3 regions of the Paenibacillus sp. J22P218 genome follow, and region 1 is predicted to be linked to each of the others. Evidence: riboswitches for the same ligand, from Rfam matches in the RefSeq annotation. Region 1 holds a riboswitch; each other region holds the start of a gene.
The links. Region 1 has a riboswitch for cyclic di-GMP ahead of AC0YN0_RS16700 (choice-of-anchor A family protein). Riboswitches for the same ligand answer to the same signal wherever they lie in the genome.

Region 1 (3,093 bases):
CGTTGCTGTCGGTGTTGTTGTCGGTGTCGCTGTCGGTGTCGGCGTTGGTGTCGGCGTCGGTGTCTCCGACGGTGTCGGTGTTGCCGTCGGCGTTGGTGTCGGTGTCGGCGTTGGTGTCGGCGTCGGTGTCTCCGACGGTGTCGGTGTTGCCGTCGGCGTTGGTGTCGGTGTCTCCGACGGTGTCGCTGTCGGCGTTGGTGTCGGTGTCTCCGACGGTATCACTGTCGGTGTCGGTGTTGCCGTCGGTGTCTCCGACGGTGTCGCTGTCGGCGTTGGTGTCGGTGTCTCCGACGGTGTTGCCGTTGGTGTCGCTGTCGGCGTTGGTGTCGGTGTCGGTGTCTCCGACGGTGTTGCCGTTGGTGTCGCTGTCGACGTTGGTGCCGGTGTCTCCGACGGCGTTGGTGCCGGTGTTTCCGACGGTGTTGCTGTCGGCGTCTCCGACGGTGTTGCCGTTGGTGTCGCTGTCGGCGTTGGTGCCGGTGTCTCCGACGGTGTTGCCGTTGGTGTCGCTGTCGGCGTTGGTGTCGGTGTCTCCGACGGTGTCGGTGTTGCCGTCGGCGTTGATGCCGGTGTCTCCGACGGTGTTGCTGTCGGCGTTGGTGTCGGAGAAGGCGTCGCCGACGGGCTAGGTGTTGGCGTCGCTAGCGGTATCTCCCCCTCGAAAGGTACCCAATGCGGCTGAATTCTGCCTTTCGTGAGCGAAGCGCCTATTAATATGCCGTCGATATTGCCGCTCGTTGCCGTAATATCAGCCTGCGGGGCTAGTAGACTGCCTTTGACCCCGCTATAGCCGAGCGTCAGCGCCGTAGCATCCGGGAAGTTAAACAATATTTTCGACTGGCGGTCTTTACCGTCAAAGCCAAAATAACCTTGCCACCCCATTGATCGAGTCGCACCCGTAACGTTAATAATCACTGTCGAGCCATTCGGAACGTCCAGCCATACCTCATTCAGATCATAACCTACTGTAAATACATTGAGCTGAGGGTCTGTTCCCTTCAAAGTCGTTTTATTCGAATTGTTTTGATCTTTGCTTGTTGTGCCGTTGGTCGGCAAAGCTGCCAGCTCAGCGGACAAATTCAACAAATATTCAGCTTCTGCTTCAAAATCAATAGGTGCCCCTTGATGCTTCTTGCCTCTTACGAGCGTGAAGGCCGATGTTGAGTGAAGCGTTCCGTAGTAGGCATCGCCATAATCAATTTGACCATTCGTGAACTTCAGTTCTCCGCCCGCTACTAAGCCAATGTCTCCCGATGCATTCGCTCGATTGACGCCAAATCCGGTTATATCAATATCTCCTCCGGCCGCCAGTCCACCTTCGACTTGCTCGTAATACAGCTTAAAGTCACCCAGCATGAACACGTTGTAACTGCCTGCCGTACCGAGCACAGAGTTGTTGCCTCCGCCTGCTCCAAATACGAAAGCGTTACATAGAATGCCGAAAACGATGACCCCAGTCACGACTAGTGATGCGCTCTTACGAAATGCTTTTCTCATGATATACCCTCCCTATCAAAAAAATAAAAAAGACCACACACGAATACGAGATTCATGGCGGTCGGACGATCATAGCGCCTTAGGCGCTGTAGACTCCAGACTTTGCGTCCCACTCTTTCAAATGGTTTGCTATTGGCATAATCGAACAATTCGTTCGTAATCTATGACTCTATCAAAAAGGAACTATACCTATTTTAGCTAATTTTGGTCGCAACCGCAATCCGCTAAATTATCTAACCCCATGTAAAATATACCCATGTATGTACATGGAAATGAACTTCAATTCCGCTCTCCATATGCCGATTGTTAATATAGGTAATAGGAACTACATCATGAAGCTGCGAAAAGAGGAATGATCCCATTGAAGCTACTAGATCCGCACCAACAAACTCCCGCAAGCGTATATCGCGCCTTCCTCCTCCAGCTCGTCTACAACTATGTATTTGGATCGGCCGTCGCCGTGCTCGGAGTCGGGGGCATCATCATTTTCTCCACGCTTAAGCTGCCCCAAGGCGAAGGCCTCGTGCTCGGTGTCATCTTATTCGCTTCTTTGCTCATTATGCTTGCCTGCGAGCTGTTCGTATTCTATCGGCATGCGAAGCCGATTCAGGCCGCTTTCCTGTCCGATCAGCCTACAGCGGAGCAGCTTCGCAAAGCTTATATACAAACGCACCGCTTTCCGGTACTGTCTTTGAAGCGGACTTTCGGACCTCATTTGCTCGGCATATCGGTGCCGGCTATTGCAATGAGCTATCTTTTCATCCGAATGGAATGGCTCTCGTTCCCTTATTATTATATCGGACTTGCTTCCGTTGGCGCGTTGCTCGTTGCCAGCATGCATGCCATGATCGAATTTTTCCTGACCGCACGGGCCATTCGACCTGTTGTCACCTATATGCGCAACAAACATGTAGAGCTCTATGGGCAGGATCTGTCGCTCGGCGGCCAAGTATTCGCTTCGATTCGCACGAAGTTTCTGCTAAGCGCTTTTTTAATCGGTACGCTTCCACTGCTCTTGCATAGTCTTGCGGCTCAGATCAGGCTTGAAGGACTGGACGGCGGGGGCACCTCCGCTTATTGGCAATGGGCCGGTATCATTCTCGTTATCGGCGTCTTCTTCTCCTTGTTCGGCGCCTCGCTCCTATCCCGCAATATCGAGGATCCGATCCATAAGCTCCAAGCTGCGATGATTGCCGTGCAGAACGGCCATTACGACACCCGCGCGGAAGATATTCATTCCGATGAATTCTCGAAGCTGGTCGCAGGCTTCAACCATATGATCGAAGGTCTGCAGGAAAGGGATGAGCGCAATAAGCAGCTTCACCAAAGCTACTTCTTCACGCTTGCTGCCGCGCTTGACGCGCGCGACACCTATACCGCGGGTCATTCGGAACGCGTTGCCGAATATTCCGTCGCGATCGGCGAGCAGGCTGGCTGGCCGCAAACCGAGATTGAACTGCTGCGCAAGTCGGCGTTGCTTCATGACATCGGCAAAATCGGCATTCGTGACGCGGTGCTGCTGAAGGATGGCAAGCTGACGGACGAGGAGTTCGATCAGATTAAGGCGCACCCGGGACTGGGCGAAAATATTTTGAA
Region 2 (3,093 bases), on a different contig from region 1:
CAGCGCTAAATAAGTGACGCGACGATCCTTCTCGTCAGGCAGACGATAAATCAGATTCTTGTCGAAAAGACGATTGATAATGGCCGTAATCGAGCTTTTGCCCACGCAGAAAATATCAGCCAGCTCCGAGGACGTGCTTCGCCCCTGGCTATGCAAATATCGCAGCGTCGAGAACTGGTCGATCGTCAGCTCTTCCGGCATCAGCTCGCGTATCAAAGCGTTTAATCGGCGGTTAACCAAGAAGTGGGCAGCCTCGTAGCGATGTATAATTTCTTTGGATAGTTTGAGATCCATTCCCGCATCAGATCCTCCTTCTCTGTCGTAATGGTCCGAACGCTAATGACTCCAATGACTCGGACAAACTAATTCTACTGTAGAACTATTCGATAATCGAACTATATCAAAGACCCGGTTCGAATGCAACGCGTCAATCATGAACATATCGTGAACGGACTCGAATTGTCCGATTGATTTTTGCCGCGGAACATTTATATAATATTGGCGAAAACGAAAGGAACGAAATAAATACATTTGGAGGTTGGACGCGTGTACGATATTGGAATTATCGGAGCTGGACCCGCAGGAGCAAGCGCAGCGATCTTTAGCGCGAAGGCAGGCAAAAAAACAGTCATGTTCGAAAATAACAAAGGGATGACGAAGCGCGCATGGTTCGAGAACCATTACGGCGTTGTCGAAATCGGCGGTCCCGATCTCATCGAGACAGGCAAGAAGCAGGCGCTCAAATTCGGCACCGAGATTAAGGAGGAAACCGTTCAGAACATTACTGTCATCGAAGGCGGTTTCAAGATTGAATCCGATGGCGGAGCTTACGAGGCAAAGCATGTCCTGCTCGCTACCGGAGCCGCAACTGACCTTGCCGAGCATATCGGCGTTCAGACAAAAGCGGGTACAGAGCCGCGCATCAAGACGGTAGTCGCTGTCGATCCAAGCGGCAAAACGAACATTCCCGGAATCTGGGCCGCTGGAACGGTAGCAGGCGTAAGCGTTCATGCGATCATTACGGCCGGCGACGGCGCCAAAGCTGCTATCAACATCATTAGCGAAATGAATGGCGAGCGTTATGTCGATCATGACGTACTGAAAGCTTAGTTTTCAAGTTTGCGCAAAAAAAGAAGGAATTTAGAATAAATTGTCGAATATTAGGTGAAAAGCCGGATAGGCAAAGGGCAAACTATGCGAAAGCATAGGACGCAAAGCTACGGGTCTACAGCGTAATGACGCCATGATCGCCGGGTTACCCTAATGATTCGTGACCGCAGGAGGGTGCCGTTTGGCATCCTTTTTTTATTGTCAAATCCAACCGTAATCGTTCCATTGACATATTACCAGGAGGCCCGAATTGAGTACTGTACAGCAACCGAAGCGTAATCGATGGATCATCGCCCTGTCCTTTCTACTATGCACGCTGCTCGCTTTAATCTGCGAGAGACTTGGCTATCCCTTTCTATATGGCATAACATTCACCTTTACAAGCGTATTCCTGTTAGTCGGACTTCGCTTGTTCGGGTTCTGGCCCGGATTGCTTGCCGCCGCAGTCGTGCATACGATTGGGACTCAGCTTATGGATCAATCTCTATTCCATTACATCGGACTGCTGGAAATTGCCATTGTCGGTCTGCTCGTTCGCAAGTTCCCGAGTCACCTGTTCGTCTGCGACGCTGCCTTTTGGCTGCTTATCGCCGTTCCACTAACGTATATTACTCATGTTGGTCAATATAACGCTATGGGGACCGATCTGATGCTCGTTACGTCGATTGTGGCGATCAACGGACTGCTGAACGCGCTGTGTGCCGATATTGCCCTGCAATATTTGCCGCTCTCAAAGTGGTCCGGCATCGCTCGCAATTGGCGCAGATCCAGCTCCCTCAACCGCGTCATGTTTCATTTCTCGATCGTGTGCGTTATACTGCCGTTTCTATTGAATATTTACATTAGCAGCACGGGCTCATTCAAGGAAGCCAGCCGCCACGCCGAGCAGCTTTCCAGCAACGTAGCTTCGATGATCGGAAGAGAATATATGGAGAGCAGAATCCGATACGACGACAATAAGTCCGAGGCCACGCTTGCATACCTGCAATCGCTGATTGCCAAGCATTCGTCCGCTCTATACACCATTACCATTACGGATGGAAGCGGCACTGTCATCCCTTGGAACGGCAGCATCCGCAATGACACCTCAAGCTACCGGATTAACAAAGCGTTAAGCAACAACCTTCAATTGCTTATTCCTGTACGTAAAGAGCATCCGCTCCATATCTCGACTTGGCATGAAGGCAAGTTCCGTTACGCCTCGCCCATCCATGATACGGGCCTCATGATCCATATCGATATTCCTTTACATAACTATCAATACTATCTTTTTAATAAATACATCACGCATTTCATTTATTTAATTACGCTCGCCTTATTCGCCGCGCTTGTTGCGTTCTTCATTAACCGCTGGCTAGGCAGAAGCTTGAAGCGATTAGCCGAAGCGACGAACAATCTGCCGAGCCGCCTGAAGCAGGAAGACATGATCGAATGGCCTTCCAGCAATATTTTCGAGATTCACGCCTTAATTAGCAACTTCAAGCAAATGGCGGTCAATCTCGTCCATATGTTCGGTGAGACGCAGAAAAACAGCGAGCGCCTGCAAGCCCAAGCGTATATGCTTGGGCAATCGGAGGAGAAACTTCATCGCCTCGCTTATTACGACATGCTGACAGGTTTGCCGAATCGGCTTCACTTTACGAAGCATATTCAAGATATGATTACGATACATGCCGGTAATGAGCATAAGATTGCCGTTATGTTCGCCGATATTAATCGCTTCAAGCAAGTAAACGATACGCTTGGCCATGCAACCGGCGATAGACTCCTGAAGCAGGCTGCCAACCGCTTCGCAGAGACAGCAACGAGCTTCGATGTATTCCGTCTCGGAGGCGATGAATTCGTCTTCGCCGGCTCATACACCGACGTTGCCGAGGTACACGACATGGCGGAGAAAATCGGTGAAGCATTCTCCAAGCCCTTCGAAATCGACGGCATGTCGCTTTACTTAACAATCAGCATTGGCATTAGTCTATATCCGCT
Region 3 (3,093 bases), on a different contig from region 1:
GAATTGCTCCAGGAGCTTCTCCGAGAGGTTGCTCTGCGACATATAGCCGGATAGAGCAAAGGCTACGCATGTCACGACCTGCAGCAGAAGGATGCTGACCGAGATTTTGACGGCAAGATGTTCTCTGAACCAATTCAATTTAAGAATAGATTTCTTCATGGTTGTTCTCCTTCGTGGATAGCCGATCATAAGCGGCATACGTTTCAGCGATTTTTTGTTTCAAATAGTGAACGATTGCACCGACATCTGAAGTTTGCGTGTACGGCGAGATCACGAATAACTTAGCCGCATACAGCGCAATTTGACCCGCCCGGTCCGCGGTTGGCACGTAGAGATGCTTCTTCGTATCTCCGAAAAACATTTTTCCGCGGTCTCTGCCCAAAATTTCGAACAATAGCTCGTTCAGCTTATTTTCGCGCTCAATCTCCGCATAGCTGCGAAGCCCTTCGTATTCCGCGTGATAGCCGTTTTTACGATCCGCATACAAACGGAATAGCGTGATAATGCCCGGATTTAGAGGATTGACGATGACGGCTTCGGGAACTTCGGCAGCCAACGTCTTTCTGAACGCTATATTGACTTCGACGAATTGGGCGAGCAGCTTCTGATAACCTTCGATGCCGAAAGCCGTTAGCGCGCTTAAAATACTGATCGAGCTGCCCATTCTAGAGCATTCCAGCGTATAGCTCGTATGATAATCCCCATAACCCCGATGTCCAACGTACGGCGTTTCATCCGGCTCCAAATCAAGCAGCTTGAGATCGGATGCCCACTTCACAAGGAATAAGCTCGTGGAGTAAGGCGTTTGACCGAGCTTCTGGAAGTCAAAGCACAACGAATCCGCCAATCCCAAATGCTTCATTCTCTCCCTTATCGCTTGAAGCGCCGATAGCGTTTCTGCATCGAATTTATGTGGATTTCCTTCAAAGTCGTAATCGTTAAAGAAGGCAAAAAATCCGCCCAGCGCCGAATCCGCGTGGATATGCGGCCTTTGAATGCCATGCTTTGTCGCTAGTTCCTCTGACACAGCCAAGATTTCCTCGACATTATCTATGCCCATCGCATCCGTCGTCGCTGTCGTTGCCACAATGTACACAGGGACGCCTCCGCTTTGAATAACGCTCTCCATTTTCTCTTCGAGATCCCGAACATCCATGGAGCTGTCTTCTCGCGTACGGATCTTAATCAGATTATTGCTGCCCAGCCCCGTTGCTTCCATCGATTTGAACAGGCTGTAATGGGCCGCTTCCGAGCAGAAGGCAAACAAGTTGTCAGGTACGCCTGCTTTTGCAGCTTTGGCGTCATATTTATTAATGGCTAGCCGAAGTCCCGTAAAGATGGCCCCTTGCCCGCCCCAAGTCGTATATCCGCCGCTTTCCGTAGGCTCATAACCAATCAGTGCCGACATCATGGCAACGACTCTGACTTCAGCCTCCGCTCCGGCAGGTCCGTATACGTCCCACAAGTTATTGCCATTCACCATAAAAGCGGTGAGCATTCCCATGATGCCTGGAATGCTGGCCATGGGCAAAATATTAGTCAAAAAGTATTTCGTATGGTAAGGATGACCGTGCAGAAGCTTGAGCAGCTCGCCGTTCACTTCATTTTGCGTGCTTCCGCTAACGGGAATGCGGCTGTTCTTCGTCAAATCCTGATAGAAAGTAGCTCCTCTATCTTTCGTTCCTTTTAAATTAACGGAATCGGGATCCTTTAAAGCATCGACCCCTTCTACGATTTGCCTGAATAGTGCTATAAGATCGTCTCGTTGTCGCTCGTTGCCGTCGTCGCTTGGAAATAAGGTCCGGATATTCATCTCTTGCTCGCTCATTGTCTCCACTCTCTCCTATTTCGTTATTATCTCTTTTTTGTTGTAAGCAAAGAGGCATGTCTATGGACGACCATAGACATGCCTCTGCTAAACCTTTTGCAACTGGCTGACATTTCTTTTTTGAGAAGTAGTCCCTATAGCTTTGCGTCTCTCGTCTTTCGACGGATTTGCATTATGTGATTTTAGGATAGTTCACCGATACAATTAGTAAACATTTACAGCGAATAGGAACATTCTACTATTTTACATTTCAGATATCAATAGATTTGAAGTATAGATTTCGTTAATTTATTTAAGAAATCATCATTTTGTCACAATCTTCCTTTGACCGATATTGTCGACCGATTATATTTGGTGCAATATGTCTATGCAAAGCAAACAAGCTGGCTCCGACTCATGCCGGCTCCAGCTTGCCATCTTCTCAATCGCTATTAGCCTTCAAGCGCATCTTCCGTTTGGCTAATCACCTTGTAGTACGAGCCTTTCGGCTGATGCTTCGTGTCGAACAGCAACGGCCAATTTTTCCGTCCCCGCACCGGGAATCCGTCCAGCCACGTATAGTCGTCAGCTGCTCCCCAGAATGTAACACTTGTCAGTACGTCGCTATATTCCCGGAACAACCGGAACATCTCGCCGTATCTTTCCTCCTGGAGCTGCATCATCTCAGCCGTAGGGGCGGTCAGATCCGTGCGTCTGTCTTCGAACGCGAAGACCGATACGTCCATTTCGGTAATATGCAGCTGCAGTCCAAGAGAAGCATATCGTTCGATGGCTGCACGAATATCGTCCAGCGTCGGATGTGTCAAGTTCCAATGCGCCTGCAGTCCTACCCCGTGGATCGGCACGCCATTCTCCTTAAGCGATTTGACGAGTGCATAGATTTTCTCTCTCTTCTCAGGTACGGACTCGTTATAATCGTTGTAAAACAACAACGCGTCAGGATCAGCGGCATGCGCATATTCGAACGCTTTGGCAATAAAATCATCGCCGATAATGTCCAGCCACTTGGACGGACGAAGATGCTCCTCTCCGCTGTCAGACACTGCTTCATTCACAACGTCCCATGCGTAGATTTGTCCCTTATAACGCCCAACTACCGTTTCGATATGCACTTTCATTCGTGCAAGCAGTGTGTCGCGATCAACTAAGCCGCCCGAGCCGTTATCAAACACCCAATCGGACGTTTGGTTATGCCATACGAGCGTATGGCCTCGGACTGCCATACCGTTTGACTTTGCGAATTCCAACAAGCGGTCCGCTTCCTC

Region 2: another riboswitch for cyclic di-GMP. It lies ahead of AC0YN0_RS19285 (putative bifunctional diguanylate cyclase/phosphodiesterase); the one in region 1 lies ahead of AC0YN0_RS16700 (choice-of-anchor A family protein).
Region 3: another riboswitch for cyclic di-GMP. It lies ahead of AC0YN0_RS04355 (pyridoxal phosphate-dependent decarboxylase family protein); the one in region 1 lies ahead of AC0YN0_RS16700 (choice-of-anchor A family protein).

What each region holds. Positions count from the first base shown of each region.
Region 1 is NZ_JBWDNL010000003.1:440,677-443,769, forward strand. It holds gene AC0YN0_RS16700 (choice-of-anchor A family protein) at 1-1,497, opposite strand, end outside; cyclic di-GMP riboswitch class I at 1,551-1,638, opposite strand; gene AC0YN0_RS16705 (HD domain-containing phosphohydrolase) at 1,859-3,093, shown strand, end outside.
Region 2 is NZ_JBWDNL010000004.1:254,462-257,554, forward strand. It holds gene AC0YN0_RS19275 (MarR family winged helix-turn-helix transcriptional regulator) at 1-294, opposite strand, end outside; gene AC0YN0_RS19280 (FAD-dependent oxidoreductase) at 547-1,110, shown strand; cyclic di-GMP riboswitch class I at 1,177-1,263, shown strand; gene AC0YN0_RS19285 (putative bifunctional diguanylate cyclase/phosphodiesterase) at 1,361-3,093, shown strand, end outside.
Region 3 is NZ_JBWDNL010000001.1:1,076,577-1,079,669, reverse strand. It holds gene AC0YN0_RS04360 (methyl-accepting chemotaxis protein) at 1-159, opposite strand, end outside; gene AC0YN0_RS04355 (pyridoxal phosphate-dependent decarboxylase family protein) at 140-1,828, opposite strand; cyclic di-GMP riboswitch class I at 1,923-2,010, opposite strand; gene AC0YN0_RS04350 (endo-1,4-beta-xylanase) at 2,260-3,093, opposite strand, start outside.